Tsuneonella mangrovi: one gene and its partner. The protein of the gene in region 2 interacts with the protein of the main gene of each other region in a pairwise test. Links are inferred from orthologs where the notes say so. Each region holds a gene or a part of one and is shown on either strand. Other genes may lie near its edges.

Region 1 (15,191 bases), 1.8 Mb from region 2 along the record:
ATGGCGCGGCCAACCAGGGCCAGGTCTACGAAACCTTCAACATGGCCAGTTTGTGGAAGCTGCCGATCGTGTTCGCGATCGAGAACAACCAGTACGCGATGGGCACCGCGGTCAAGCGCTCGAGCGCGGAAACCGAGTTCTATCGCCGCGGCACCGCGTTCCGTATCCCGGGAATGGACGTGAACGGGATGGACGTGCTCGAAGTGCGTCAGGCGGCCGAAGTGGCCTTCAAGCACGCGCGCGAAGGCAATGGCCCGGTCCTGCTCGAGCTCAACACCTATCGCTATCGCGGTCACTCGATGTCCGACCCGGCGAAATACCGCACCCGGGAAGAAGTGCAGGACCAGCGCGAACACAACGACCCGATCGAGCGCGCCAAGAAGGAACTGATCGAACGCGGCATGACCGAAGACCAGCTCAAGGACATCGACAAGCGCATCCGCGCGACCGTGGCCGAAGCCGCCGATTTTGCCGAGAATTCACCTGAACCGGGCCCGGCCGAGCTCTACACCGACGTGCTGGTGGGGAGCTACTGAGATGGCGATCGACCTCAAGATGCCCGCGCTGTCTCCGACAATGGAGGAAGGTACGCTGGCCAAGTGGCTGGTGAAGGAAGGCGACGCCGTTTCCGCCGGAGATATCCTCGCCGAGATCGAGACCGACAAGGCAACGATGGAATTCGAAGCGGTCGACGAAGGCACGATCGGCAGCATTGTCGTGCCCGAAGGGACCGAGAACGTGAAGGTCGGCGAAGTGATCGCCACGTTGCAGGGGGAGGGCGAAGAGGCCGCTCCCGCGCCTGCAGCAAAGCCTGAACCTGTTGCTGAGCCAAACACACCGGCTCCGGAACCCGCCGCCGCTCGCGCACCTGCGCCGTCGCTCGCTCGCGATCCCGAAGTGCCCGAAGGCACCGCAATGGTCTCGATCAGCGTGCGCGAAGCGCTACGTGATGCGATGGCCGAGGAAATGCGCGCCGATGACCGCGTGTTCGTGATGGGCGAGGAGGTCGCGCAGTACCAGGGCGCTTACAAGGTCACGCAGGGATTGCTCGACGAGTTCGGCCCGCGGCGGGTGATCGACACCCCGATCACCGAATACGGCTTCGCCGGGATCGGTACCGGGGCGGCGATGGGCGGCCTGCGGCCGATCGTCGAGTTCATGACGTTCAACTTCGCGATGCAGGCGATCGACCACATCATCAATTCGGCGGCCAAGACCAATTATATGTCGGGTGGGCAGATGCGTTGCCCGGTGGTGTTCCGTGGCCCAAACGGCGCGGCGAGCCGGGTCGGCGCGCAGCACAGCCAGAACTACGGCCCGTGGTACGCCAGCGTTCCCGGCCTCATCGTGATTGCGCCATATGACGCGGCGGACGCCAAGGGCCTGATGAAGGCCGCGATCCGCTGCGAAGACCCGGTAGTGTTCCTCGAAAACGAGCTGGTCTATGGGCGCAGCTTCGAGATCCCCGACATCGACGACTACGTGCTGCCGATCGGCAAGGCGCGGATCGTGCGCGAGGGCAGCGACGTGACCATCGTCAGCTATTCGATCGGCGTCGGCTTCGCACTCGAAGCCGCCGAGACGCTCGCCGGGGAAGGCATTTCGGCAGAAGTGATCGATTTGCGCACGCTGCGCCCGCTCGACACCGCAACCGTGCTGGCAAGCCTCGCCAAGACCAATCGCCTGATCGTGGCGGAAGAAGGCTGGCCGACGTGTTCGATTTCATCGGAAGTCATCGCACTGTGCATGGAGCAGGGCTTCGACCACCTCGATGCGCCCGTGCTGCGTGTAACCGACGAGGACGTGCCGCTGCCATACGCTGCAAACCTCGAAGCACAGGCCTTGATCAACCCCGAGAAGATCGCCGCCGCTGCCAGGAAGGTGTGCTACCGCGATTGAGCTGGCCGCGTTAGCTGACCAGCGCCGATGCTCCATTGTATTGGTCGCAGCTGGCGACCGGAGCCGGATTGTTGGTGTCGCGCTGGTAGACTTGCGTGAGGTCGCGATTCTGCCGCACGTTAAAGGCGGCGATCGCGTGCAGCTCTTTCGCGGTGGTGAATGCCGCGCCAATTATCGGCTGGTAATCGTACTCCACCTCGACGAACATCACTGCCTCGCCTTTGTCGGCGGTGATTTCCTGGCCCGCTGGTCCCATGCCAGGGAACGCGCTGCTCAGCCCGTCGCCCGCGACGCCGTAAGTCGATGCGAAATGCTTCATACCCGCGCAGCGCTGCCAGTGGATGTATTGATCGCTGTCAGTGTTCGGCACGACCTCGAGGCTGGATAGGATCACCCGCCCGTGGTTGTAGAGGTCGAACGAATTTCCGCCCTGGACCGTTGCGCCGTAGAGCAGGTCGTCGATATCGCTTTCGTAGATCTTGGTCTCGCCTAGCAGCGAGTTTTCGCCCACGCGCGAGGCGTTGTCGGCGATCAACACTGCGATCTGGTTGACCCGCATCTGCTGGAGCGCCTGGTTGGCGGATTCCGCACCCCACAGGCCCGCCGTAAGCAGGACCGGGGCCGCGAGCGCGAATTCGGTCGCCGCGGTACCCGAGAGCGATTTGCGCAGGCGCGATAAAAGCTTGCGAACAGCGTTCATGGGCAATTCCCCACTTTGGCCGGCACATACTGGTCCGCATAGGGCTGGTTACGCAGCACGGTGCTTGCCTGGGTCGTGAACGTCGGGGACAGGCCGACGAAGTTGGCTGCACCGAAGGCGCGGGGATATGTCACCGTCACGATGTAGAGTACCGCATCGCGCGCGCCTCCCCCTCCGGAAACGCCGCGGTCCGCATCCCAGACGCCGTTGCCGTTGGCATCCTCGAACGGTTCGCCGTTGTCGCACATGCCGTCCCCGTCGATGTCGGTGTAATCTTCCGGCTGGTGGACGTCGCTGAAGTCGGTGTAGGCGCGCCGCGAAAACGTCACCGTCGCATCGGGCTTGAGCATGTGCACGGCATTAGTGACCCGGGCATCGATCTGGCTGGAGGTTTGCGTCGCACCCTCGATCGTCGAGGCTCGGGCGGCTGTCTGGATGGCACCCTGGAGCTGCGACTGGATATAGAAGTTGTAGCCCATCTCGAACATGCCGAGGACCATCAGCAGCAGCACCGGAGCGACCAGCGCAAACTCTACAAGTGCGGCACCGCGGCTATCGCCAAACAGGTTGCGAAGCGCCCTCATTTCTGAATCCGCAGGTCGCTCATGTTATTGACGATGGTCGCAAACGTGGCGTTGAGTTCGGTCGCATCCGCTGCTTCGAAGTAGTGCCCGGGGCCCGCGCAATCCTTCATGATCGGGTTGAGCGTAGTGCCGAAGCCAATAATCCAAACGGTGATGTTCTTCTTCTTCACTTCGTTGCACACGTAGGTGAAGCGCGCCTCGACCGTCTGCTTCAAGGTCATCGGGGAGGATGGCGACCAGCGGCGCTGATCCACCGGCTCGAAGCCGTAGCTCGAATAGCTCAGGTCGTAGGGCTCGGTCATCCCGTCGGTCAGGAAAATGAGGTTGCGGCTGGTCGGTGACGACGGACTGACATCGGCGTTTTCGCTCGCGAACAGTCCGGTTGGCGAGATGAGCCGTCCGCCCCAGATCATGCCGATATCGTGATACGTGCTTCCCTGCGCCTTGAGGCTCGCGAGGTAGTTGTCGAGCTGGGTGGAGGTCAGCTGCGTAAGCTTCATCGCCGGGGGCGGGCAGGCAGCCGTGCCCAGCTGGGCCGGATTTACGTATTCGTCGGTCGTGATAACTTGCTGGGTGGTGAACGATCCGCTGCCGTCATACTTCTTCGACCGACCATAGATCACTCCGGGATATTCCGGCCGCCACTGGGTGGAAGGATCTGTCGGGTCGGGCACCCGATCGATATCGAGATCGAGCGCCTTGCTCAGGTCGACGTTCGAATAGTCGGAAATCTCGTAGGTATCGCGCTCTTCCATGCACCCGTTCGACGAATTCCGCCAATCGGAGACATCCATCGTGATGGGCTTGTAGCGCCATGAAAATGTCGTGACGTACGCCGGATGGGTGACCGCGTTGTAAGCCTCGACGTAGTTGGTCATCTGGGTTGCGACGACCGTGCACTGGGTTCCGGCCAGCACTGTCGAATAGGTCGTGCCGTTGGTGGTCTGCTGGTAAGTCTTGACTGTCGCGGTACCGGATGGCGGACCGGCCCAGTTCTCCGTCGAGCTTCCAATCTGCTTGGTGGTCACGGTCACCGTATCGCTCGGTTTGTCCTGGCAAGAATAGACCCCGTCGGCCAGGTTGGCCGAGTAGGTCGAAACGTTGCTGGTCGTCTTGGTGCCCGACACGTAGACTAAGGGGGTAGTGTCCGTTTGCTTGCCGACGGTTTGCCCGGTGGGGATCGATTCGCGCGATTGGTAGGTCCACGTGTTCGTTACCCAGTCGTCTGCGAGTAGCGCCCCGACGTTGACGTTGGTCGAATAGGGCACGAACCCGATGCGGATTCGCGTTCCGGCAGCGGCCGATGCCTGCAACTGGTCGTAGAAACTGTGCACGGTGGACTTGAGCTCGTCGATCTTGGACATCGAGTCGCCCGGATTGGTCTGGTTCATCGACCCGGTGACATCGAGCACCATCATCACGTCGGTATTGGGGAAGTTGATCTGCGCCTGGCAGTCCACCGCCACTGGCACGTTGTTGTACCCGAATGCCTGCATGATCAGCGTCGGCACATCGACGGTCGCGTGGCCTGAAATCGCGTAGTTGGTGTCGAGCGTCATCGCGAATGTACGGTTCTTGGTGCCATATGCGCCGGAAACGAAATTGACGTTGAAGAACCGGTTGCCGGTATCGGCGACATCTGTCGGAATATCCCCTGTCACGACTGCTTGCGAACCAAGGCGCTTGCGTGCCGCGAGCACGCCGGCGTCGCAAGCCTGCTGCAGGCGGGCCTGGGCAAGATAGGAACGGCCAAGATCAACCCCGCCGCCGACCATCGCCACCAGCGGCGCGATCGAGGCAGCGATGATCATCAGCGTATTGCCCGCAGTGTCGCGAGCAAGCCGCTGGAGGAATCCCTTCCAGTTTGCCGGAGACGAGGTGCGATCTTCCTTCACACCATCGCACATACCCGCGCGCGCGTGTCCGCATCGCGAACGAAGAAGGTTAACCAGACCTATTCAGTGATCGAACGCGATGCCAACAACATACTGTTGTTAAACGATTTCTTTGACTTAATATTGCAGCTTCCTGCGATTAAACCCTGGGCAGGGTAAAAGGCGTGCGCGTTGTTTGCACCGCGAAATCGCAGTACGCAGACCGCCAACGATCGCGAGAATTGAGGATCAGGAAACCGTCGAGTTCGGATCGAACATGTAGATATCGCGCTGATAGTTGATCGACGGGGCAACCTGGCCGACCAGCGGGATATTGAACGGCGGCTTGTAGCTCAGCTTGACCAGCATCTGCTTCACGCCGTCGACTTGCGTAGTGACTGGCGTGACCGTCACGTTCAGCGAGCCCGGATCGAGATTGTACTTGCCGCTCGTTGCGACATAGACCGCGCGTGCCTGCAAGGCGGAAGCGTCGAGCTTGTCTCCGCGCTGGTATTCGACCATCGCGAACCGGCTCATATCAGCCAGGATGTTACGCGCCGCGTTGTAGTTCTGGACATAGAACCCGACCATCACCGTGCCGACCAGCAGCCCGATAAAGGCGGGGGCGAGCAGGGCGAATTCGACCAGCGCAGCCCCGCGGCGATCGGTCCGGAAGGCACGGAAAATCTTGCGCATGGCCATCACCCCACCTGCACCAGGCGTGTTACCGAGTAGTTGATCGGCTTGGAGATCCCGTAGTTCGCCCATGTCGGGGTGTAGGTTCCGGTGAAGGTTGCCTGCACGAACTGGTAGACCTGCTGCCCGGTCGAGCAACTCGATGCGGAATCATACAGCTGCGATGAGTTTCCGCAGCGATACTTTCCCGCCAGTGTAATGTCCGAAGCCGGGATCTGTGTCGATGCTGCAAGCATATCCTTGAGCTTGGTAGAGCTCACGCCCGATCCGGCCGAAGCGGCCATAATGATCGATTCGGCTTCGTTGGCGGCGCTCTGCAGTTCCTGCTGGCGCGACACCAGCGTGCCGACCTCGAAGATGCCGATCGCCATCATCGCCAGGATCGGCGCGACCAGCGCCGTCTCGACCGCCATCGTTCCCGTGCGGCTGCGCTTCAGGTGGCGCACCAGCGCGATCATGCCACCAGCCTCACGCCGGGGATCGAATTGATGGAATTGGTCTCGCTATCGTCGCACAACGTCTGGAGGTAGGCGCCACCGCTCACCTTGATCGTGTAGGACGTGATCTGGAAACACAGGCCGTCAGCAGCCTGCGCAGCACCGTTCACGGTCATGTCTCCTTTGGGCAAGTGAATCTTGCCCTGGATATGCGTGTTGGCGTTACCGTTGATGATATTGCTCGTCTCGATATCCGAGTTGTCCGAGATGATCAGCATGTTCTCGTACTTGCTGGCGAAGTCGGAATCGTACCCGGCCGCGAGCAGGTCCGAAGACTGCATCGGCGTGAGGTTGAGCGAGCTCTTTACATTGGTGTCGTTGCCGGTGCCGTTTGCGCCGCTGCCACCCAGCTTCAGGCTCGCGCCATCAAGCAGGACGAACATTACCTTGTAGCCGGCGACGACCGCGTTGGCGGTCAGGTCGAGCGTGCCCTTCACGTAATATATGCCCGAAGCGAACGTGGTATTGCACTTGACCACGATGCCATCGGCATAAAGGCCAGGCGTCGGATTGGCCTGCTTGGGATTGCCGTTCGAGCAGGCATAGGTCTTGCTCGGCTCGTCATCCGGCACAGGCGGGGCGAACAGGTCGTTGGTGTAATTGCCGATCGACTGATCGACCACGAGGTTGCCAGTGAAGTTCGATGAAACGTCGGCTGCGTCCTGGTTGCAAACGGTCAACGTATTGATGTCGATGGTGGCGTTCTGGTCGAACTGGACAGCCCCGGGCTCGCACGAGATCGCCATCACGCCGCAGTTTGCGATAACCGTCGCACCGTTGCCGATCGTGAAGGTGCCGGAAGCGTTTTTCTTCAGCGTGCGCAGGCATGCCTTGTGATCGGTGCCTTCCTTGTAGGCCGCTTGGGCTTTGGCATAGATCCGGCTGGTGCGGTTCATCAGCATACCGGTAAACGGCAGTTCCACATCGACATACGAGCTGACCACAACTGAGTTGTCGGTCCCGCCCGAATAGGACGCAAGCTGGATGTCGGGCGTTGCAGCCTTGCCGTTGGTGACCTGAAGGTTCGCGTTGAATTCGCGCGTTGCCCGGTTCTGGTAGCTCGATCCGGTATCCTTGTAGGCCAGCGACCACGCACCCGCGATCGCCCCTTGGTCGACCGCGTGCTGCAATTCGCGCTGCATCATGTACCATTGCGCTGTATCGACGCCGTAGCCGGTCGCCCCGATCAATGCCGGCATGGCGAACAGCGTCATCATCGTTGCGTTGCCCGAAGTGCTCTTGGCAAGGGCGCGCATCCGTCGATTGAATTTGGCGATCATCTCTACCTCAGGCACAAGATTGGAGATAACCCCCTAGAGAAGTTGGGTTTGCGAGATGCAAAACAACAGGGTTAATCGAATATGACCGTCAATGCCTGAGCTCTTGAACGAACCACTGCCTCCTGAGCGCAACCTCGCGCTGGCCTATATGGACGGCCAGCTCCGGCCGGCAGCAAGTGCTGCGTTCGCGCTCGATGCACGGCTCGCAGCATTGGTGGCTCAGGCGAGCGAACCGCTGCTGGCGCAGATGCGGCTGGCGTGGTGGCGCGACCAGCTTCGGCTGAAGCCATCGGAGCGGGCGCTGGGTGAACCATTGCTCGCTGCGTTTGGCCAACATTGGACAGGGCAGGAAGGTGTGCTCTTGGCAATGGTCGATGCTTGGGAGGAATTGCTCGGTGACGCGCCGCTTCCGAAATCCGCTATCGCGCGGTTCGCAGAGGGGCGGGCGCAAGCATTCGCTGCGTTGGCGCGCCTCGCCGCGATGGATCGATGGGCCGCTGATTGCGTGCGCGCCGCACAACGCTGGACACTGGCAGACTTCGCCCTGCACACCGGGAACGGCGAGGAACGGGACCTAGCACGCGCTCTTGCAACCGAGTTCGACCGACCGAAGCGCTTGCCCAGGCAGCTGCGGGGGCTTGCCATCCTCGAATCCCTTGCAACCCGCTCGCTGGCAAACGGGAGGCCGCTCATGGAGGGCCGCAGCGGCGCGATGCTCGCGTTGCGGGTTGGCTTGTTCGGACGATAGCTTATGATGGCCGCTCGATCGCACAATCGGCCGGAGAATCAGGCGCATGAACAGGCTCGTCCTGGGTGCGGTGCTCGCCCTTGTGTTTGCCGGGATCGGCCTGTTCTGGTGGCAGGGCAGGGCAGCGGTTGAACAAGGCGCGCCGCCGCCTATGGTCGGACCACCGATCCCCGATCCGAGCGACCTGCCGACAGATATTGCCAGCGATGTCCACGGGCCAACTCCGCCCGAAGCGAGCGGACTGACGCGCGAGCAGCAGCGCTTCTTCCGCTACGACCGCAACCGCGACCTCAAGATTACCCGTAACGAGATGCTCTCGACCCGCTCGGACGCCTTTCGCAAGCTCGATACGAACGGGGACAACCTGCTCACGTTCGAGGAATGGGCCCACGTCACCGCCGAGCGGTTCGACAAGGCCGACAAGAACCACGATGGCGAGCTGACCCAAGCCGAATTCGCGACGACTGCGACGAAACCGGCCAAAGGCAAGCCAACCTGCAAGTGCTGATCAGGCGGGAACGGCGTCCATCGCTTCCAGCCATGCGCCGAAATCGGCCTTCGCCCGATCGGTGTAGGCCTCCTTGCGCGCCTTCTTCTTCACCTCGTGAAGCGGCGGGAACAGCCCGAAATTGACGTTCATCGGCTGATAGCTATCCGATTCAGCATCGCCGGTAATGTGCGCCAGCAGCGCGCCCATTGCGGTGGTGCGCGGGGGAGGGCTCCACTCGGTGCCCGCCAGCTCGTTTGCGATCATCATCCCCGCCAACAAACCGACTGCGGAGCTTTCGACGTACCCCTCACACCCGGTAATCTGCCCGCCGAAGCGAATGTGATCGGCACCCTTCAGGCGCAGCTGGCGGTCGAGGACGAGCGGTGAATTGATGAAGGTGTTTCGGTGTAGCCCGCCAAGTCGCGCAAACTCGGCGTTTTCAAGGCCCGGAATCGTGCGGAACAGCTCCACCTGCGCGCCGTATTTGAGCTTGGTCTGGAAGCCGACCATGTTCCACAGCGTGCCGAGCTTGTTGTCCTGCCGCAACTGGACCACGGCATATGGCCAGCGTCCTTGCGGGAACTCGGGCGTCGCATCGCGCGGATTGTCGAGCCCCACCGGCTTCATCGGGCCGAACCGTAAGGTCTCGGGTCCGCGCGCCGCCATGACTTCGATCGGCATACACCCCTCGAAATAGGGGGTGTCGGCCTCCCACTCGCGGAATTCGGTCTTCTCGCCGTCGAGTAGGCCCTGCACGAAGGCTGCGTACTGCTCGCGGGTCATCGGGCAGTTGATGTAATCCTTGCCCGAACCCTTGTTCCAGCGGCTCTGGAACCATGCCACATCCATGTCGATGGAGTCCCGATGGACGATCGGGGCGATTGCATCGAAAAACGCGAGGCTGTCCTCGCCGGTCGCATTGGCGATGCTTTGGGCAAGCGACTTCGCGGTCAGCGGACCGGTTGCGACAAGCGTCAGTCCGGAAGCGGGCAGGGCATCGACCCGTTCGCGCACGATGGTGAGGTTCGGGTGTTCTTCCAGCGTGCGCTGCACCCCGGCCGAAAACACGTCGCGATCGACAGCCATCGCCGAACCGGCCGGGACACGCGCGGTTTCACCTGCTTGCATGATGATCGAGTCCAATCGCCGCATCTCGTGGTGCAGCAAGCCGACTGCATTCTTCTCATCATCATCGGATCGGAACGAGTTGGAGCAGACCAGCTCAGCCAGGCCATCTGTTTGGTGCGCAGGAGTCATCTCACCGCTGCCGCGCATCTCGGACAGGCGCACCTTGAATCCGCGCCGCGCGAGCTGCCACGCTGCCTCGCTTCCGGCCAAGCCGCCGCCGATGATGTGGACGTCGTGATTCATGGGCTGCCCGACTAGGCGCGCTATCCCCGCCCGGCAAGCGCCAAGCGATTGCGCACGATGTCCGATTGCGGCACTCGGTTGCAAGGAGGAGCATTGCACCCGTGTCGAGACACCCCCTGATCGAGAACCGACCCTGGCTGCTTGCCAGCATTGCTGCGGCGATCGCCTTTTTCACCTTGCCGGTAACGCTCCAGGGCGGTGTCTATGCGATGGCCATCAAGGGACTCGCGGTGGGCCTGTTGGTGCCCTACGCGCTCCAGCGAAAGCGCACGACCGACGGGCTGCTGCTGGCGCTGGTAATGGCGTTGGGGGCGGCGGGCGATGTCGCAATGGAGCTCGATACCGTCATCGGTGGAGCACTGTTCTTTGCAGGACACCTTTTCGCCATCGCGCTCTACTGGCGTAATTGCCGCATAGGCCCGACTGGATCGCAGCGCGGCGCGGCGCTGGCGCTGCTGGTAATGACGCCGCTTGTCTCATGGATGCTGGCACTCGATCCCGGCGTCGCGGTCTATGCATTTGCGCTGGGGGGAATGGCCGCGACCGCATGGCTCAGCCGGTTCAGTCGATATCGCGTCGGGATCGGTGCCGTGCTGTTCGTCGTCTCCGACTGGCTGATCTTTGCGCGGCTGGGCGGAGTCTTGCCCGAAACGGTCACCGGGTGGCTGATCTGGCCGATCTACTACACGGGCCAGTTGATGATCTGCACGGGGGTAATCCGCGGCTTGAGGCGCGATCACGCAGCGTAGGCGGCAATCGTCGTGCGGTGCAGTTCGCGCCGGTATCCTTCATAGCCGCCAGTCGCCTTGTGAAGCACCGAACGGTTGTCCCACATCACCAGCATCCCCGGCTCCCACTTCTGGGCAAAGACGAACCGCTCGCCGCCCTGCCAGGCTTGCAGCTCGCGCAAGAGGGGGAGGGCGTCTTCCTGCGCCATTCCGTCGATCCCGATAATGTAGCCCAGTGTCGAGAAGAACGCGCGTTTGCCGGTTTCGGGATGGGCGGGAACCAGCGGGTGCAGCCGCGTTTCCATCGCGGATTCACCGGGCCGAATATCCATCGAGCGGCCCTTGTCCTTCGCGCCGTAGGTACCGTCTGGCGCATAGGCGTAGCGCGCCGAATGTATCGCTACGAGCTCGCCAATCTCGATCTTTCGCGCTTCGGGCAGGGCCTCCCACGCTGCGACCTGGTTGGCGAACAGCGTGTCGCCACCCGTCGGTGGCACATCGATCGCCAACAGGCACGTTCCCGCAGGCGGATGGTCCTGGAAGCTCCAGTCGCTGTGCCAGTTTTCCGCGAACAGCGGCGCGGTCTCGTCGGCCTCGCGGCGGATCGCGGCGATGTGCTTCCGCCCTGGAATCGGGGCAAAGAACGGATCTTCGCCAAACCCGCCCATCGCCAGGGTGAAGCGTTCCAGCGCGTCGTCGTCCATCCGCTGGTTGGGGAACGCAAGCACCAAGTGCTCGAGCCATGCCGAGCGGATCGCAGCAATCGTCGCGCTATCGAGCGGACCGGCAAGGTCGACGCCGGTTACGGTTGCGCCGCAGGCCTTCCCCGATGGCACGACCGTGATGGTCACGAGTTCCCGCCGCCTTCCATGTCGTCGTCGCTCTGCGGCGGGGTGTAGGGCTCGGTTTGCTCGCTATCGCGCCCCACCATCTCTTCGACGACCGCCTCTTCGGCCTCGTCTTCCGGCTCTTCTTGCTCGTCCAGCCGCACCGCACTGACAATCTGCTCGCCCTCGGCAACATCGAACAGCCTGACACCCGCCGAGCTACGCCCGATCACACGTAGGCTATCAAGCCCGATGCGGATCAGCTTGGCCTGGTCGGTCACCAGCATCAGTTGGTCGGCCTGTGTCGCGTTAAAGCTCGCCACGACCGGGCCGTTGCGCTTGATGTTGTCGATATTGGTGATGCCCTGGCCACCACGCCCGATCCGGCGGTATTCGTAGGCCGAGGACATCTTGCCATAACCGTTGGCGCACACGGTCAGGATGAACTGTTCCTTTTCCGCCAATTCGGCGAAGCGTTCAGCCGAAAGATCGGGTTCACCTTCCTTGTCGGCCTTCCAAGGTGCGAACCGCAGGTACTGTTCACGTTCCTCGGATTCGGTGCCGACCTTATGCAGGATCGATAGCGAAACGACCTCGTCGCCGTCCTTCAGGTTCATGCCGCGCACCCCCGTCGAGGTGCGGCTGGTGAACTCACGCACGTCCTCTCCGGCAAAGCGGATCGCCTTGCCATTGCGGCTGGCGAGCAGCACGTCATCGGTCGGATCGAGCAGCGCGACCCCGATCAGGTAGTCGGCCGATCCTTCCTCGAACCGCATCGCCAGCTTGCCGTTAGACGGGATGTTGGCGAAGGCGTCCATCGAATTGCGTCGCACGCTGCCCTTGGCGGTGGCGAACACCACCGACAGCGCACCCCAGGTATCCTCGTCTTCGGGCAGGGGAAGGACCGCCGCTATCGTCTCGCCATCGTCGAGCGACGGAAGCAGGTTGACGATCGGCCGCCCGCGCGTGGTCGGGCCTCCCTCGGGCAGCTTCCACACCTTCAGGCGATAGACCTTGCCCGCAGTCGAGAAGAACAGCACCGGGTTATGGGTGCTGGTGACGAACATGTTCGAAACCGCATCTTCTTCCTTCGTCGCCATCCCCGCGCGGCCCTTGCCGCCGCGATGCTGTGCGCGGAAGGTGGAGAGCGGAGTGCGCTTGATGTAACCGTCGAGAGTGACGGTCACGACCATCTCGTCGCGCTCGATCAGGTCTTCGTCTTCGAGCCCGTCCCAAGCGGGTGCGATCTCGCTCACGCGCGGAGTGGCGTAGGTGTCGCGGATTTCCTCCAGCTCCTCGCGCATTACGCCGTAGAGTTTCACCCGGTCTGCGAGGATCGAGAGGTACTCCTCGATCGCGGTCGCCAGCTCCTTGAGTTCATCACCGATCTCGTCACGACCCAGCGCGGTTAGGCGATGGAGTCGTAACTCGAGGATGGCGCGGACCTGGCGTTCGGACAGGCGATACGTGCCGCCCGCTTCGGCGGCGCTCGGCTCGATCGCTTCGACCAATGCAATGTACTGCGCGATTTCCCCGATTGGCCATTCCTTGGCCAGCAGGCGGCTGCGCGCTTCGGCAGGGTTGGACGATCCGCGGATCATCGCAACGACCTCGTCGAGGTTGGACACCGCGACGACCAACCCGAGCAAGACATGCGCCCGCTCGCGTGCCTTGTTCAGTTCGTACTTGGTGCGGCGGGTAATGACCTGCTCGCGGAACTGAATGAACGCCTGGATGATGTCACGCAGGCTCAGCGTTTCCGGCCGGCCGCTGCGGATTGCCAGCATGTTGGCCGGGAAGCTCGCCTGAGCAGGCGTATGGCGCCATATCTGGTTGAGTACCACCTCGGCAGTGGCATCGCGCTTGAGGTCGATGACCACGCGCACGCCGTCACGGTTGGATTCGTCACGGATGTCGGAAATGCCCTCGATCCGCTTGTCCTTCGCCGCTTCGGCGATCTTCTCGACCAGGCCCGCTTTGCCGACCTGGTAGGGGATCGAAGTGAACACGATCGACTCGCGATCGCCGCGCCCCTTCTCGATCTCGTGCCGCGCGCGCATCAGGATCGAGCCGCGCCCGGTTGTGTAGGCCGCTCGTGCGCCCGACTTGCCGAGGATCAGCGGCGCGGTTGGGAAATCCGGCCCGGGGATGATCTCGCACAGCTCTTCGCTGGTGATGCCCGGGCTCTCGATCATCGCCAGGCAGCCGTCGATCACTTCGCCGAGATTATGCGGCGGGATGTTGGTCGCCATGCCGACCGCGATGCCGCCTGCGCCGTTGACCAGCAGGTTGGGGAACCGCGCTGGGAGGACGGTCGGCTCCTGCCGCGAGCCATCGTAGTTGTCGGCGAAATCGACGGTGTCCTTGTCGAGATCGTCAAGCAGCGAATTGGCGACCCGCGCCAGCCGCGCTTCGGTGTAGCGCATCGAAGCCGGCGGGTCGGGATCCATCGAGCCGAAGTTGCCCTGGCCGTCGATCAGCGGCACGCGAAGGCTCCACGGCTGCACCATACGGGCAAGCGCGTCGTAGATCGCACTGTCGCCGTGCGGGTGGTAGTTGCCCATCACGTCGCCGACGATCTTGGCGCACTTGCGGTATGGGCGCCCCGCGACAAAGCCGCCTTCCTGGCTAGCGAACAGGATGCGCCGGTGGACCGGCTTCAAGCCATCGCGCACATCGGGAAGCGCGCGACTGACGATCACGCTCATCGCATAATCGAGGTAACTCGTCTTCATCTCGTCGACGATGTCGACTCGGGCGTAGTCCCCCGACGGGGCAGGCGGGTTCAGGGTTTCGGTTTCGTCGCTCAAGGTATGTTTTCTGACAGTTTCGCGCACAGGGCGCCGGATATGGTTTGAGCCTAGGCCAACGGCCCATTGGTGGCCAGTTTTCGAGGTCTGCAGAGGGGCAAAATCGCGCCGTTTTCCACACTTGCGTGCCGCTCGGCGCAGCCTTGCGATGACGGGATGCTTTCAGTGATGTTCAATGGGCATTCAGCGGATAGATAGCAATGGATTTGCAATGTTCGGTCGAACGCGGCAGTAGCGCGCTCGGACCTATGGCCTGCACCCCCTGCGGGCTTGCAAACCTATCCACCCACGGGAGAAGAATTGATGTCCTCGAATATCCTGCGCCGCAGTGTTTCGCGCATCGGCATGGCAGTTGCGCTCGCTACCGGAACCGCAGTGGTCCTTACCGCCGCCGCGACCCCGGCCTACGCAAAGAAAGACAAGGAAGCAAAGCCCGACTATTCGAAGCCGTTCGTTGCCGCATACCAGCCGTTTGTCAAAAAGCTGCAAGGCGGGGCTGACCCGGCCGAACTGAAGGCCGACCTGCCGGCAGTCGTCGCCACTGCCTCGACCGATGACGACAAGCTCATTGCCGGACAACTGACTTACAACGTGGGGGTCAAGGCGCAGGACCAGGCGATGGAGCGGCAGGGTTTGAACATGATGCTCGATAGCGGCAAGATGCCGCAGGACAATATCGGCAACAAC
Region 2 (14,983 bases):
CACCGACATGTTCGGCCCGCTGATGAAGAAGGACGACATGGTGGTGATGTGGTACCTTTCGGCCAACCGCGACGAGGAAGTGTTCGAAGATGGCGAAGCGATCAAGGTCGATCGCCCCAACGCGCGGCGGCACCTCAGCTTCGGTTACGGCATCCATCGCTGCGTCGGCGCGCGGGTGGCCGAGCTGCAGCTCAATACGCTGCTGGAGGAGATGGCCAAGCGCCGTTTGCGGGTGAACGTGGTCGGTGAACCGGTGCGGGTCCCGGCGTGCTTCGTGCACGGCTACAAGTCATTGCCGGTGCAGCTGTCGCACTACTGATGCGCACAAGGGATCGCATCGTTGCCACCGCGCTGCAGTCGTTCAACCGGGACGGCTACGGCACGGTGACGACCGCTGCTTTGGCGCAGGATTGCGGAATCGCCGAAGGCAACCTGTGGTATCACTTCAAGACCAAGCGCGACTTGCTGACCGCAATCGGCGAGCGGTTTGCGAAACGGGTCGAGCAACGTCTTGCGCTGCGCCCAGACCCGGCCGACCCGGTCGGCTCGTACTGCCGGATGCTCGGAGGGTTGATGCAGGAACTGCGCGACTATCGCTTCCTCTACCGCGACCAGCCGTCGTACGGCGAACACGTCGAACCGATCGCCACCAACGTGGCCGACTGGCTCCACCGCACGATGGACAATATCGCGCTGCACCTGGCGGCGATGCGCGAGGGCGGGGCGCTGCGCTGGCCGGAAGAGGGCCTCCACACGCTCGCCACCAACGCGACGATCATTCTGCGCTACGGCCTCGAACACCATGCCGAGCTGGGCGAGCCGGAAGGTGCGGTGCGCAAGACCTTGCTGCAACACCTGACGCTGTTCGAAAGCGGGCTCGACAGCGCCGCGCGCGAGCGGATCAGGGGCGCGATCGAGCGGATCGAGGAGCGGGTGGCCGAGGCGGCCTAGCTATCGGTCGCGGTGGCGGCTCCGCATCGGAGTTCGCATTTCATCGAGATCGATCACGATATCGGCAGGCTCGTCGGCGATCATACTGCGGGTGATTCGCTCGTAGTGCGCCACGAAACGCGACAGCTGCTGCCGATCCATTGCGGGGCTTGCCAGATCGCCTTCCTGTTCGGCGCGCCACCGCTCGACGATTTCGAACCCCGGTGCGCGAAGGAATAACTGCAAATCCACGCGCGCGAACAACGCCGCATAATCGCCAGCGAGGCGATCGTTGACCCAGCGCCGCCAGGTCCCGTCCGGATCTTCATTGTGCTCGAGCGCATTGACCGGCTGTGCGAGGTCGGTAGGGGCTTGCGGCTGTGCGCCGATACACCAGCCCTCGAGCAGCACGACATTGAAGGGCGGCAGCAACGCAACCGGATCGGCGCGATCGTCGCGCGCCTTGTCGAACCTCGGCATCTTGACCTGCCCCTCTCCGGCGGTCAGCGCATCGAGCGTTTGCTGCAGCAGCGCGACATCGTGGGTGCCCGGCACCCCGCGTGTGGCCAGCAGCGGATGGACTTCCCGCGCGAGCGCCAGTCGCTCGGCGCGGGTGAGGTAGAAATCGTCGAGTGCGAGGACAGCGGCGCGAAGCCCTTCTTTGCCAAGCAGCGAGGCGAGGCGTGCAGCCATCGTCGTCTTGCCCGATCCCTGCGCACCGGCGAGCCCGATGACAACCGTGCGACCAAGGCTGGCATGGCATTCGGCAATGGCGATTGCGACCGCCCGGTCAACCTCATGCCATTTCGGCGATACCGATTTCATCAGGTCGCCCGTCGAGCCAGACGGCGCGTAGCGCGGGCCGGGTGCCCGATTATTCCCACTCGATCGTGCCGGGCGGCTTCGACGTATAGTCGTAGACCACCCGGTTGATGCCCTGCACTTCGTTGACGATGCGGGTCGCGCAGCCGGTGAGGAACGCCGCGTCAAATGGATACACGTCGGCCGTCATTCCGTCGGTGCTGGTCACCGCGCGCAAGCCGCAGACGCTGTCGTAGGTGCGATAATCGCCCATCACGCCCACGGTTTTGACCGGCAACAGCACCGCGAAAGCCTGCCAGATTGCGTCGTAAAGCCCCGCCTTGCGGATTTCGTCGAGGTAGATCGCATCGGCCTTGCGCAGGATGTCGCAGCGATCCTTGGTGACTTCGCCTGGGATGCGGATCGCGAGGCCCGGGCCGGGGAAGGGGTGGCGGCCGACGAACAGATCGTTGAGGCCGAGCTCGCGGCCCAATGCGCGGACCTCGTCCTTGAACAGCTCACGCAGCGGCTCGACCAGCTTCATGTTCATCCGCTCGGGCAGCCCGCCGACGTTATGGTGGCTCTTGATCGTGACGCTCGGCCCGCCGGTGAATGAAACGCTTTCGATCACGTCGGGGTAGAGCGTGCCTTGCGCGAGGAAATCCGCCCCGCCGAGCTTGTTCGCCTCTTCCTCGAACACCGCGATGAATTCGCCGCCGATGAACTTGCGCTTCTTTTCAGGGTCGGTGACCCCGGCGAGGCCCTTCATGAAGCGCTCTTCGGCATCGACCACCACCAGCGGGATGTTGTAATGGTCGCGAAACAGGCTCTCGACCTGCTCGCGCTCGTTGAGGCGCAGCAGCCCGTGGTCGACGAACACGCAGGTCAGCTGGTCGCCGATCGCTTCGTGGATCAGGATCGCCGCGACCGAGCTGTCGACCCCGCCCGAAAGGCCGCAGATCACTTTTCCATCGCCGACCTGCTGGCGGATTTCGGCGACCTTGGTCTCGCGATAGTGCGCCATCGTCCAGTCGCCGGCGAGGCCGCAGACGTGATGGACGAAGTTGGCGATCAACTTGCCGCCGTCGGGGGTATGCACCACCTCGGGGTGGAACTGGGTGCCGTAGAACTTGCGTGCCTCGTCGGCGATCACCGCGAATGGTGCGCCGTCGCTGGTGGCGACGATCTCGAACCCGGGGGCGAACTGAGTGACCTTGTCGCCGTGGCTCATCCATACCTGGTGGCGCTCGCCGACATCCCACAGCCCGTCGAACAGCGCGCACGGCTTGGTGACGGTGATGTAGGCCCGGCCGAATTCGCCGTCCCATTCGCCGTCCTTGCCCGGTTCGACCCGCCCGCCGAGTTGGTGGCTCATCACTTGCTGGCCGTAACAGATGCCGAGGATCGGCAGCCCCGCTTCGAACAGCATCTGCGGTGCGCGCGGAGATCCTTCTTCGGGCACCCCGGCGGGAGAGCCGGAGAGGATGATCCCCTTGGGCTTCAGTCGGGCAAAGGCTTCCTCCGCCTGGTTGAACGGAGCGATCTCGGAATAGACCCCGGCCTCGCGGACGCGGCGGGCGATCAGCTGGGTCACCTGGCTGCCGAAGTCGACGATGAGGATGGAATCGGGGAGGGAGGACTGGTCCATGCGCCGGTGCGTTAAGCGCGGCGGCGCATAAGGTCCAGCGGATCGAATGCAGGTTTCCACGCGTGCGCTGAATCTCTGCTCATGCCCCCGGATCGGTAGCAACGCCGCTGCAATGGCCCGGTCGGATCGAGCGGCATCCGGGGAAGACCTTCGATTACGCTGACGCGCGCGATGCAACTGTGCAGTTTCGCGCAAGTCGCGCGACAAGCGTCGGGCCTAATGGCATGATAAAAAGAGATATATGCCCTGATCCGGTGGATTTTTGCGATTGCAAATCATGCAAGTATGTTGCTCTATACGCAACATCAGGCGCTTTTTTCGCATTTGTCTCTGCGTTAGCCGCCGCCTATCTGCGCTCTCGAGCCGGGCTGAGGTTGTCCTCTCCCCCCCTTGATGCCCAGCCCGGTCAATAAATCGGCTTGCAACCGCGTCCCCCCCAAGGGTTGCCAGTCGTAATCGCCACCGCACACAGAGGCGGCACGGCGAAAAGAAGCGGAGCGGCGACAACCCTCCCCCCTTGTAGGTCGCCGCTCCGCTTTCACTTTCCCGAAATTGCTAGCTACGCGATCTCGATCGCCGAGGCCCGTTCGCGGAGCTCGGTCTTGAGCAGCTTGCCGATGTGGCTGCGCGGCATTTCGTCGATCGCCAGCAGGCGCGAAAGCCGCTGGGTCTTGCCGAGCGTGGCGTTGACGTCGGCCATGATCGCATCGAGCGCGCTTTCGGCGACGCCGTCTGCGAGCCGCACGAAGCCGACCGGGGTCTCGCCCCAGCGGCGGCTTTCGACACCGACCACCGCGGCTTCCGCCACCCGCGGATCGGTCTCAAGCGCGGCCTCCAGGTCGCTGGGATAGATGTTGAACCCGCCCGAGATGATCATGTCCTTCGCTCGGCCGACCAGCTCGACGAACCCTTCGGTGTCGATCCGCCCGATGTCGCCCATCCGCTGCCAGGTTTCGCCGGTCGCGGGATCGGTCCAGTATCCGTCGCGCGTCTTGCCCGGCTGGTTCTTGTAACCGCTCATCATCGTGCCGCTGCGGCCGACCAGGTTGCCGGGTGTGCCGGGAGCCACGGGGTTGTCTTCGTCGTCGAGCACCATGAGCTCGCTTCCGGGGGCGGGGCGGCCGACGGTGTGCAGCTTTTCGGGAAATTCGTGGCACGCAAGCAGGCAGACGACGCCGCCTTCGGTCATCGAATAGATTTCCGTCAGCGCGCCGGGCATCCGGTCGAGCACCTGCCGTTTGAGTTCTGCGGAGAACGGTGCGGAGGTGCAGTACTTGAGCTTCATCGCCGACAGGTCGAATTCGTCGAACGCCGGCTCGTCCATCAGCCGTTGGTATTGCACCGGGACCAGCATCGTCACGTTGCTGCGATCGGCAGATGCGTATTCGAGCCAGCGCACGGTGTTGAACTTGCCCATCACCCGCACCGTCCCGCCCGACAGCAGCGGCGGCAGGAACGCGACCATCGTGGTATTCGAATAGAGCGGGGTCGAGGCGATCGAGACCGCTTCCAGCCCTTGCGCGGCAAAGCTCGATGCGGTGCTGGCGAACTGGCGCCAGCGCATCAGGTGCGAATGGACGATGCCCTTGGGGATGCCGGTGGTGCCGCTCGAATAGATGATGTTGAACGGGTCTTTCTCGTCCGGCTCGAACGGAGCGGCCCGGGTGCCCGTCGGGGCCATCCACGCGTCGAGCTCTTCGTCGAGCACGATGTGGTCGAGTCCGGGCATGAAATCGCTGCCCAGTTCGGCCAGCTTCGCCCTGTCGATGAACAGGTGCCGTGCCCCACTGTCGGATGCCATACCTGCGAGCTGTTCGGCACTGGCGCTGGTGGTTAGCGGGGCGGCCACCCCGCCTGCGCGCACCGCAGCGAGGAACACCAGCGCGTAAGCGATGCTCGAATAGCCGAGGATCGCGACCGATTGCCCGCGTTCGAGCCCGGTTTCCTGCAACCTTGCAGCGATCCGTTCGACCCGGTCGCCGAGTTCGCCCCAGGCCAGCTCGCCGTTCTCGTCGCGCAGGGCAGGCTTGTCGGGCTGCACGGCGGCCCAGTCCGCGATCACTTGCGGGAACGAGCTGAACGGTTCGGCCAGCCGTGCGCCGATCGCTTCGGCGCTCAAATCAGTACTCATGGATTGGCCAGCTCCTTGACCAGTGCATAAAGATAGTCGCGCGCGGTGTAGACCGCCTTGACCTCGACCCGCTCGTTCAGGCCATGGACGCCGTTGCCATCAGGGTCGCCCCAGATGCTCGGCACCCCGTAAGTCGGGATGCCCGCGCCGCCGGTATAGACCCCGTCGGTCGCCCCGGTGGACATCGTCGGCACGACCGGCACGCCGGGGAAGTACTTCGCGGCGAGCTTCTCCATCGGCCCGATCAGCGTGGGATCGAGAGGCGGGTTTACCGCAAGCGGCTTGCCTTCGCGGCGATAGGTGATCGCAACGCCGGGATCGTCGATCAATTTCGTCAGCGTGTCCTTGACCTCGGCCGGGGTGTGGCCCGGGAAGATCCGGCAATTGACGTTGGCGGTGACGTGTTGCGGCAGCGCGTTCACCGCGTGCCCGCCTTCGATCATCGTCGCAACGCAGGTCGTGCGCAGCATCGAATGGAGCGCCTTGTCCTTGTTGACCACCGCCATCGCCTCGGCATCGTCGAGGTTCTTGGTCAGCGCGACCATTGCCTTGCCGATCGCATCGGGCCGCATCGCCCCGGCCTTGGTGAAGAACGCGCGGGTGGTGTCGTTGAACTCGGCCGGGAATTCATAGCCGCGCACTCTCTCGAGAGCGTCGGCCATTTCGTATAGCGCGTTGTCGGGCTTGGGTTGCGAGCTGTGCCCGCCCGGGTTGGTGGTCGTCAGGGTGTAATCCTGGTAGATCTTTTCGCCGACCTGGATCGTCTCGACCAGCAGGTGTCCCTTGCCGTCGGTACGCCCGCCACCGCCTTCGTTCAAGGCGAATGCGGCGTCGATCAGCGGCAGCTTGTTGGCTGCAAGGTACTCGGCGCCGTTGAACGCGGTATCGGTCTCCTCGCCGCAAGTCAGCGCCATCTTGACGGTGCGTTCGGGTTTGTACCCGGCCTGTGCGAAGCGGATCAGAGTGTCCGCCCAGACCGAAGCCATGTATTTGTCGTCGATCGTGCCGCGCGCGTAGTAGTAGCCGCCTTCCTCGATCAGCTTGAACGGGTCGCGCACCCAGTCGGAACGCTTGGCGTTGACCACGTCGATATGCGCCAGCAGCAACATCGGTTCGAGCGTTTTCGAAGTTCCGGGATAGACCACCACGATCCCGCCCTCCTTGGGGTGGTCGGGGACAGAGAACAGCGTGATCGCGTCCTTTGGGATGCCCGCGGCCTCCATCCGGGTGGCGATCTGCTGCGCCGCGATGGTGCAATCGCCGCTGGCGATGCTGGTGTCGGTCTCGACCAGTTCCTTGTAAAGTCCGAAGAATTGCTGCTGATCGGGGCGCAGCGGACCCATCTGCCCGGTCGGCACCTGCGCCGCGACCGGCGCCGCGGCCATCGCGGCGGCTGCCGCAGCAAGAATCGAACCCTTCATTGCGTCTCTCTCCCGGTATTTTGCCGCCCCAATTCAGCAGGTTTGACCTGTGGATGGAAGGGGTCTGTGCGGCTTCCTAATCCGGCCTTCGGTTCCTATATACTGGTCATGGACGAGAACACCGCAAACACCCCCGGAAACGAGCCGAAAAAAGGCGAATACGGCGCAGACTCTATCAAGGTCCTCAAGGGCCTCGATGCAGTGCGCAAGCGGCCCGGGATGTATATCGGCGATACCGACGATGGATCGGGCCTTCACCACATGGTGTTCGAGGTGTCCGACAACGCGATCGACGAAGCGCTCGCGGGGCACTGCGACCTGGTGCTGATCGAGCTCAACGCCGATGGTTCGGTTTCGGTCGAAGACAACGGCCGCGGCATCCCGGTCGGGATGCACAAGGAAGAGGGCGTTTCGGCGGCCGAGGTCATCATGACCCAGCTCCACGCGGGCGGCAAGTTCGAGAACACGTCCGACGACAACGCCTACAAAGTGTCGGGCGGGCTTCACGGCGTGGGCGTCTCGGTGGTCAACGCGCTCTCCGAATGGCTCGAGCTGACCATCTGGCGTGACGGTAAGGAGCACTGGATGCGCTTCGAGCACGGCGACGCGGTCGGCGCGCTCAAGATCGTCGGCGATGCCCCGCCGGTTGCCAGCAACGGCGACGAAAGCGGGCTCAAGAAGGGCACCCGCGTGACCTTCATGGCCAGCACCGAGACGTTCAAGAACGTCACCGAGTTCGATTTCGAAAAACTCGAACACCGCTATCGCGAGCTGGCATTCCTCAATTCGGGCGTGCGCATCCTGCTGCGCGATAATCGGGGCGAAGAGCCGCTCGAGCACGACCTGTTCTACGAAGGCGGGATCGCTGCGTTCGTGAAGTACCTCGATCGCAACAAACAGCCGCTGGTGCCCGAGCCGATCTCGGTCAGCGCGGACAAGGACGGCATCGCCATCGACGTCGCGCTGCAGTGGAACGATTCGTACTACGAAAACGTGCTCTGCTTCACCAACAACATCCCCCAGCGCGACGGCGGCACGCACCTCGCCGCGTTCCGCGCCGCGCTCACCCGCACGCTCAACAACTATGCCAGCGCGTCGGGCCTGATGAAGAAGGAAAAGGTCTCCCTTTCGGGCGAAGACATGCGCGAAGGGCTGACCGGGATCGTTTCGGTCAAGCTGCCCGACCCAAAGTTTTCGAGCCAGACGAAGGACAAGCTGGTCAGCTCCGAAGTGCGTCAGCCGCTCGAAAGCCTGATGGGCGAGAAGATGACCGAGTGGCTGGAGGAAAACCCGGCCGACGCCAAGGCCATCGTCCAGAAAATCATCGATGCCGCCGCTGCCCGCGAGGCCGCGCGCAAGGCCCGTGAAATGAGCCGCAAGGGCGCGATGAGCGTCGCCAGCCTGCCCGGCAAGCTCAGCGACTGCCGCGAACGCGATCCCGCGCTGTGCGAGCTGTTCCTGGTCGAGGGCGATTCGGCGGGCGGATCGGCCAAGTCGGGGCGCGACAGCAAGTATCAGGCGATCCTTCCCTTGCGCGGCAAGATCCTCAATGTCGAGCGTGCACGGTTCGACCGGATCATTTCGTCGCGTGAAGTCGGCACGCTGATCCAGGCGATGGGCACGGGCCTGCGCGACGAGTTCAACCTCGAGAAGCTGCGCTATCACAAGATCGTGATCATGACCGACGCGGACGTCGACGGCGCGCATATCCGCACGCTGCTACTCACCTTCTTCCACCGCCAGATGCCCGAGATCGTCAAGGCCGGGCACCTGTTCATCGCCCAGCCGCCGCTGTTCAAGGTGAGCAAGGGCCGCAGCGAGGTCTACCTGAAAGACCAGGGCGCGCTCGATCGCTACCTCGTCGACGCCGGGCTCGCGGGCCGGGTGCTGGAGACGCGCGGCGGCGCGCGCTCGGGCGAGGACCTGCGCACGCTGGTCGAACACGCCTTGCGGCTGCGCAACCTGCTGGCGTTCATTCCGCGCAAGTACGATTCGGGGGTGATCGAACAGCTGGCGTTGGCAGGGGCGCTTGCGCCAGGGCTCGACCGGGCCGCCCGCCAGGCCGCTCTGGAGCAGGCTGAACACCGATTGGGAATGGGTGATCCCGAAGGCAAGTGGTCGGCCGAGCTGCTCGAAAGCGGCGCAGTCCACGTCTCCCGGCTGTGGCGCGGCGTAACCGATGTCCACGCAATCGACGCCAAGTTCCTCGACAGCGCGGAAGCGCGCAAGCTCGACCGGCTGGCTTCGGAACAGGCCGATGCGTTTACCGAACCCGCCCAGCTGGTCCGTAGCGGTGCCGAACCGGAACCCGAAACGGGTGACGACAGCGAAGGCGAGGACGAAGCGATCGTCGCCCGCGAGGGCGCGATCACCCGGCCGACCGAATTGCTCGATGCAGTGCTTGTCGCCGGGCGCAAGGGCCTGTCGATCAGCCGCTACAAGGGGCTGGGCGAGATGAACGCGGAACAGCTATGGGAGACCACGCTCGACCCGGAAAACCGCGCGCTGCTGCAGGTCAAGGTCGAGGATGCCGACGTCACCGACGAGATCTTCACCCGGCTGATGGGCGATGTCGTCGAACCGCGACGGGAGTTCATCCAGGACAACGCGCTCAACGTAGCCAACCTCGACGTGTAGGCGGCTGCGGGTTCCCGCAATCCACCGCAAATTGACTTGAACCGGCATCCGCGAGGGTGCATCGCGCGGGCTATGTTTCGTCAATTGCTCGCGATTCCGCTCGCGCTCGGCCTCGCGGCTTGCGCAACCGTCCCCCCGCACACCGCCAGCGCGCCGCCGCCCGACCAGCCGGTGACGGTGCGGATCGTCGGGATCAACGATTTCCACGGCAACCTCGAGCCGCTGAAGCGCCCGCTCGACCTGACGGACGGGCACGGCGGCGAGCAGACCGTCTATGCCGGCGGTGCGGCGTGGTTCGCCTCGGCGGTCGAGAAGACCCGCGCGCAAAACAAGGATTCGATGGTCATCGCTGCGGGTGACCTGATCAGCGCCAGCCCGCTGATCAGCTCGCTGTTCCTCGACGAGCCGACCATCGGGGTGATGAACCGCATCGGGCTCGAATACAGCGCGGTCGGCAACCACGAATTCGATCGCGGGTGGAAGGAATTGAAGCGCCTGCAGATGGGCGGCTGCGAGAAGAACACGCTGCGCCAGCCGTGCGCGGTCGAAAACCCGTACAAGGGGGCGCAGTTCGAATACCTCGCGGCCAATGTAGAAATGCCCGACGGTTCGACGCTGTTTCCGGCTTACGCGATCAAACGCTTTGGAAGCGGCCCCGACGCAATTGCCATCGGAGTGATCGGGCTGACCTTGCGCGATACCGCCAACATCGTTTCGCCGACGGGTGTGAAGGGCCTGACCTTCACCGACGAGGCGACGGCGATCAACAAGGCGGTCGCGACGCTTGAGACCAAGGACGTCGACGCGATCGTCGTCGCGATCCACCAGGGCCTGGTGCCCGAACCGGGTGCCGACTTTACCGGCTGCGGCGCGATCTCGGGCGGATTGCGGCCGATCCTCGAACGGCTCGACCCGCGGGTGAACCTGGTGATATCCGGGCACACCCACCGCAATTACGTGTGCAACTTCGCGACGGTCGATCCCTCGCGCCCGTTCATTGTCAGCCAGGCCGGCTACGGCGGGACCGAGATCACCGACATCGCGATGACGATCGACCCGGCCAAGCGCACCGTTCTGTCGATTACCGCGAAGAACATTCCGGTCCAGAGCCCCAGCCCGGCCGCCGGGCCGGAGCGCCCGCTCGACCCGAATTTCGCCGCTTTCTCGCCCGATCCGAAGATTGCGGCATATGTCGCCCAGTACGCGGCTGCCGCGCGCGACGTCACCAATCGTCCGGTCGGCAAGGTTTCAGGACCGGCGCTCAAGCGCGGCTACGAAAATCCGCTCGGCGACCTGATTGCCGACGCACAGCTCGCCGCGACGAAGGATGCAGGGGCGCAGGTGGCGTTCATGAACCCAGGCGGGATCCGCTCCGACTTGATGCCCGCAGCCGACGGTTCGGTGACCTTCGGCGATATCTATGCCGTGCAGCCGTTCGGCAACACGCTGGTGACCGAGAACCTGACCGGCAAACAACTGCTTGCCATGCTCGAGCAGCAATACGCCAATCCCGACGGGACCGAACTGGCCAACGTGATGTCGGTATCGAAGGGTTTCACCATGACGCTCGATCCGTCGAAACCGATCGGGCAGCGGGTGGTCAGCGCGGCGCTAGGCGGCGAGCCGATCGATCCGGCGGCGACCTACCGGGTAACCATGAATTCGTTCCTTGCCAGCGGGGGCGACGGGTTCACGGTGTTCGAGCAGGGCACCGATCCGGTGGTCGGTCCGCTCGACGTCGACGCGATGGAAGCCTACCTCGAAACACCCGACGGCAAAGCGCGTCAGCTGCCCGCTGGCGGGCGAGTGACTGTGCTCGGCCAGTAAGCGCCCTGGGGGTCAGGCCGCGCTGATCCGGGTGACCCCGGCAGCGCCGCGATCTTCGCCAGAAAGCCCGTCGAACAGCGTATCGACGATCGTTGCGAGCTTGGCCTCGCTCAAACGGTCATCGAGGTACACCAGAGTTTCGGGCATCGTGTAGACATGCACCATCTGGTTGATGAGCGAGAGAGCTTCGTCGATCTGCAAACCGGGGAACGCGCCATCGGCCTGTGCCTGTGCGATCAGTTCGCAAAGGTAGTGGTCGGCAAGGTCGACATAGCTTTCGACCCGCGTGAAGTGGTTCGCGCCGAGTTCGCACTTGGTCTCGAAAGCTGCCGGGTTTTCCCGGTAGCGCGAGCGGGTCAGCCGGAACCGGCGGACGTAGAATTCGAACATCTTGCGCTTGGGCGGAAGGTCGGTTGCGAGCACTTCCTCCATGATCTTGATGTGGTCGGCGTACCATTCCTCGAGGATCGCATCGACCAGCTCGATATCTTCGGCAAAGTGTGCCTCGACCCGCGCCCGCGGCACACCGGCGGCACTGGCGACCTGTCCGATCGAGACGGCCTCGCCGCGCTCTTCGACCAGCCGTTCGGCTACCGCCACCAGGCGCGCACGCTCGTCACCGTGACTGAGGTCGATTGAGTTCACCGTAGGCTCCCGTCGGTCTTCCTGCGGCCCAATCTAGGGATTGCAGGGCGAGCCGTGAAGACCCCCGCGGGAGTTTCGTTCAGCGTTTGCGCGGCGGCCAGGGGATGAACCCGCTGGTTCGCTCGACATAGGCGGCGTAGTCCGGGCGCTTGCGGACCAATCCGGCTTCGAGCAGCGGCTTGCCCGACCAGCGGGTGAGCGTGAATGTCAGGAACAGCGGCCCGACGACGGTCCACGCCGCGACCGTCCAGCTGACCGATGCTGCCACCAGCCAGATGCCCCACCATGCGCAGGCATCGCCGAAATAGTTGGGGTGGCGGGTATAGCGCCAAAGTCCGCTGTCGAGCACCTTGCCGGCATTGGCGGGATCGGCGCGGAAGCGAACCAGCTGCAGGTCGCCGACCCACTCGAAATAGATGCCGACGAGGAAAAGCGCGATCCCGGCCAGTGCGAGCGATGGCACGTCGGGGCGATCGCCGGCCGCGATGATTCCCGCCTGCGCGGGCGAGGATACGAGGAACAGAAGCACAGCCTGCCCAAGCCAGACTTTGGTCAGCGCGGCAAACGCGAAGCGCCCCTTCTCGCGGTCTTTGCGCAGGATCCGTTCGTAGCGCGGATCCTGCCCTTCGCGGTGCCAGCGGCGATAGAGGTAGATGCCGAGGCGGAAGCCCCATGCGCAGGTCATCGCCAGCAGGATCGTGGCAAGCGCGCTATCGTGGCTGCCGGGGCCATGGAGCCAGCTGGCGATTGCCATCAGCGCCATGCCCGTGCCCCAGAAGCTGTCGACGAACGAAACATCGCCGATGCGCACCGAAATCGCCCACAAGACCAGCACTATTGCAACGAGGATCGCCGCATTGATCATCAGCAGGTGGATCATTCGCCTCCCTCCCTTACCAGTCGCTCGGCCTGCGCTTCGAGCACCTTGAAGCGTTCGTAGTCGGGTAGTTTCGAGCGCATGAAGTGCGCGATTTCAAGCAGAGTCTCGCCGAGGCTGCCCTTGGGCCAGATTGGCGGGCCGAAACCCAGCACCATCCGTTCGTTGCACACCCACGCCGGCACGATCGGCACATTGGCTGCGCGGGCGATATGGTAGAAACCCGATTTCCAGCTGCCGTCGGTGGTGCGCGAACCTTCCGCTGCGATCACCAGTGCGAGCTTGTCGCGCTTTGCGAATACTTCCGCCACCTGGTCGACGTAGTTGGCGCGCTTGGTCCGGTCGATCGGAATCCCGCCCATGTCGAACATGAAACGGCGCATGATGCCCTTGAACAGCGTGTGCTTGCCCATGAAGTTCGGCTCGATGCCTTCCTCGGCGGTCGCGCCGATGAAAAACACGAAATCCCAGTTCGAGGTGTGCGGTGCCCCGGCGATGACGAACTTGGGCAAGTCGGGCAGGTGCCCGTCGATCTTCCAGCCTTTCCAGCGATAGAGCGCCATGATGATCCGCCGCACGATGCGCGAGGCGATCGTTCGCTTGCGTGGCGACTGTGTCGGCAAATCCCTCTCTCCCCGAAGCGGGGCTTCGCACGAGCCTGCCGCGCAGGCAAGCGCGAGAGGGCGTTACATCCGAAAAACCCCGAAGGCGGGGCGCTCGGCGATCGGCGCTTCGAGCGTCGCGGCGAACGCGAGGCCGAGCACGTCGCGGGTCTGCACCGGGTCCACCACTCCGTCGTCCCACAGCCGCGCGGTGGCGTAGTAGGGATTGCCTTCGTCTTCGTACTTCTGGCGGATCGGGGCCTTGAACGCCTCGGCTTCTTCCGGCGTCCATTTGTCCGCGTCGCGGTGGACGGTCGCAAGGACCGATGCGGCCTGCTCGCCGCCCATCACACTGATGCGCGCATTGGGCCAGGTGAACAGGAAGCGCGGGCTATAGGCACGGCCCGCCATCCCGTAATTGCCCGCGCCGAAGCTGCCGCCGATCACCACGGTGATCTTGGGAACGGTGGCGGTAGCAACCGCGGTCACCAGCTTCGCGCCGTGTTTGGCGATCCCTTCCGCCTCGTACTTGCCGCCAACCATGAAGCCCGAGATGTTCTGCAGGAACAGCAGTGGGATACGGCGCTGGCAGGCAAGCTCGATGAAATGTGCGCCCTTCTGCGCGCTTTCGGAAAACAGCACGCCGTTGTTGGCGAGGATCGCCACCGGTATCCCCCAGATGTGCGCGAAGCCGCACACCAGCGTGGAGCCGTAGTGCGCCTTGAACTCGTGGAACTCGCTGCCGTCGACGATCCGGGCGATCACTTCGTGCACGTCATAGGGTGCGCGCACGTCTTCGGGGATGAGGGCGTAGAGGTCTTCGGGGTCGAACTTTGGCGGGCGCGGTTCGCGCAGATCGATGTCTTTCGCAGCGCCGGTGTTCGCGCCGAGATGCGACACGATGTCGCGCACGATGGTGAGCGCGTGTTCGTCGTTTTCGGCCAGGTGGTCGACCACGCCCGATTTCTTCGCGTGCAGGTCGCCCCCGCCCAGATCCTCGGCGCTGATTTCTTCGCCCGTCGCGGCCTTCACCAGCGGCGGACCGGCAAGGAAGATCGTCCCCTGCTCGCGCACAATCACCGTCTCGTCGGACATCGCGGGCACGTAAGCACCGCCCGCAGTGCAGCTGCCCATAACGCAGGCGATCTGCGGGATGCCGAGCGCGGACATGTTCGCCTGGTTGAAGAAGATTCGCCCGAAGTGCTCGCGGTCGGGGAATACCTCGGCCTGGTAGGGCAGGTTCGCGCCGCCGCTATCGACCAGGTAGATGCACGGCAGACGGTTCTCCTGCGCGATCTCCTGCGCGCGCAGGTGCTTCTTGACCGTCATCGGGTAGTAGCTGCCACCCTTCACCGTGGGATCGTTGCACACGATCATCGCCTGCCGGCCTGAGACACGCCCGATCCCGGCGATCATCGAAGCGCCGTTGACGTCGCCCTCGTACATGCCCGTAGCGGCGAGCTG

What was found.
Region 1: the proteins of gyrB (region 2) and gyrA interact in binary tests that used the Escherichia coli proteins (3 or more experiments, as listed by UniProt). The link is inferred for Tsuneonella mangrovi from one-to-one orthologs.

Annotation. Positions count from the first base shown.
Region 1 is NZ_CP022889.1:224,985-240,175, reverse strand. What follows is about bases 11,515-14,826. They hold gyrA (DNA gyrase subunit A), read right to left. Parts: upstream 14,505-14,826; coding sequence 11,715-14,504; downstream 11,515-11,714. Other genes in these bases: CJO11_RS01095 (hypothetical protein), read left to right, coding at 14,808-14,826; CJO11_RS01105 (TauD/TfdA dioxygenase family protein), read right to left, coding at 11,515-11,718. Outside these bases: pdhA (pyruvate dehydrogenase (acetyl-transferring) E1 component subunit alpha), read left to right, coding at 1-536; CJO11_RS01160 (pyruvate dehydrogenase complex E1 component subunit beta), read left to right, coding at 538-1,899; CJO11_RS01155 (TadE/TadG family type IV pilus assembly protein), read right to left, coding at 1,910-2,599; CJO11_RS01150 (TadE/TadG family type IV pilus assembly protein), read right to left, coding at 2,596-3,183; CJO11_RS01145 (pilus assembly protein), read right to left, coding at 3,180-5,078; CJO11_RS01140 (TadE/TadG family type IV pilus assembly protein), read right to left, coding at 5,307-5,753; CJO11_RS01135 (TadE/TadG family type IV pilus assembly protein), read right to left, coding at 5,759-6,211; CJO11_RS01130 (pilus assembly protein TadG-related protein), read right to left, coding at 6,208-7,530; CJO11_RS01125 (hypothetical protein), read left to right, coding at 7,622-8,278; CJO11_RS01120 (EF-hand domain-containing protein), read left to right, coding at 8,325-8,786; methylenetetrahydrofolate--tRNA-(uracil(54)-C(5))-methyltransferase (FADH(2)-oxidizing) TrmFO, read right to left, coding at 8,787-10,139; CJO11_RS01110 (lysoplasmalogenase family protein), read left to right, coding at 10,241-10,888; more of CJO11_RS01105, read right to left, coding at 10,876-11,514; more of CJO11_RS01095, read left to right, coding at 14,827-15,191. UniProt on the Escherichia coli protein: A type II topoisomerase that negatively supercoils closed circular double-stranded (ds) DNA in an ATP-dependent manner to maintain chromosomes in an underwound state.
Region 2 is NZ_CP022889.1:2,024,045-2,039,027, forward strand. The notes cover bases 6,700-9,803. They hold gyrB (DNA topoisomerase (ATP-hydrolyzing) subunit B), read left to right. Parts: upstream 6,700-7,039; coding sequence 7,040-9,568; downstream 9,569-9,803. Other genes in these bases: CJO11_RS09905 (M20/M25/M40 family metallo-hydrolase), read right to left, coding at 6,700-6,931; CJO11_RS09915 (bifunctional metallophosphatase/5'-nucleotidase), read left to right, coding at 9,641-9,803. Outside these bases: CJO11_RS09880 (cytochrome P450), read left to right, coding at 1-319; CJO11_RS09885 (TetR/AcrR family transcriptional regulator), read left to right, coding at 319-951; CJO11_RS09890 (kinase), read right to left, coding at 952-1,755; guaA (glutamine-hydrolyzing GMP synthase), read right to left, coding at 1,805-3,379; CJO11_RS09900 (class I adenylate-forming enzyme family protein), read right to left, coding at 3,939-5,510; more of CJO11_RS09905, read right to left, coding at 5,507-6,699; more of CJO11_RS09915, read left to right, coding at 9,804-11,395; CJO11_RS09920 (TetR/AcrR family transcriptional regulator), read right to left, coding at 11,408-12,040; CJO11_RS09925 (DUF1295 domain-containing protein), read right to left, coding at 12,120-12,920; CJO11_RS09930 (1-acyl-sn-glycerol-3-phosphate acyltransferase), read right to left, coding at 12,917-13,540; CJO11_RS09935 (carboxyl transferase domain-containing protein), read right to left, coding at 13,604-14,983. UniProt on the Escherichia coli protein: DNA gyrase negatively supercoils closed circular double-stranded DNA in an ATP-dependent manner to maintain chromosomes in an underwound state.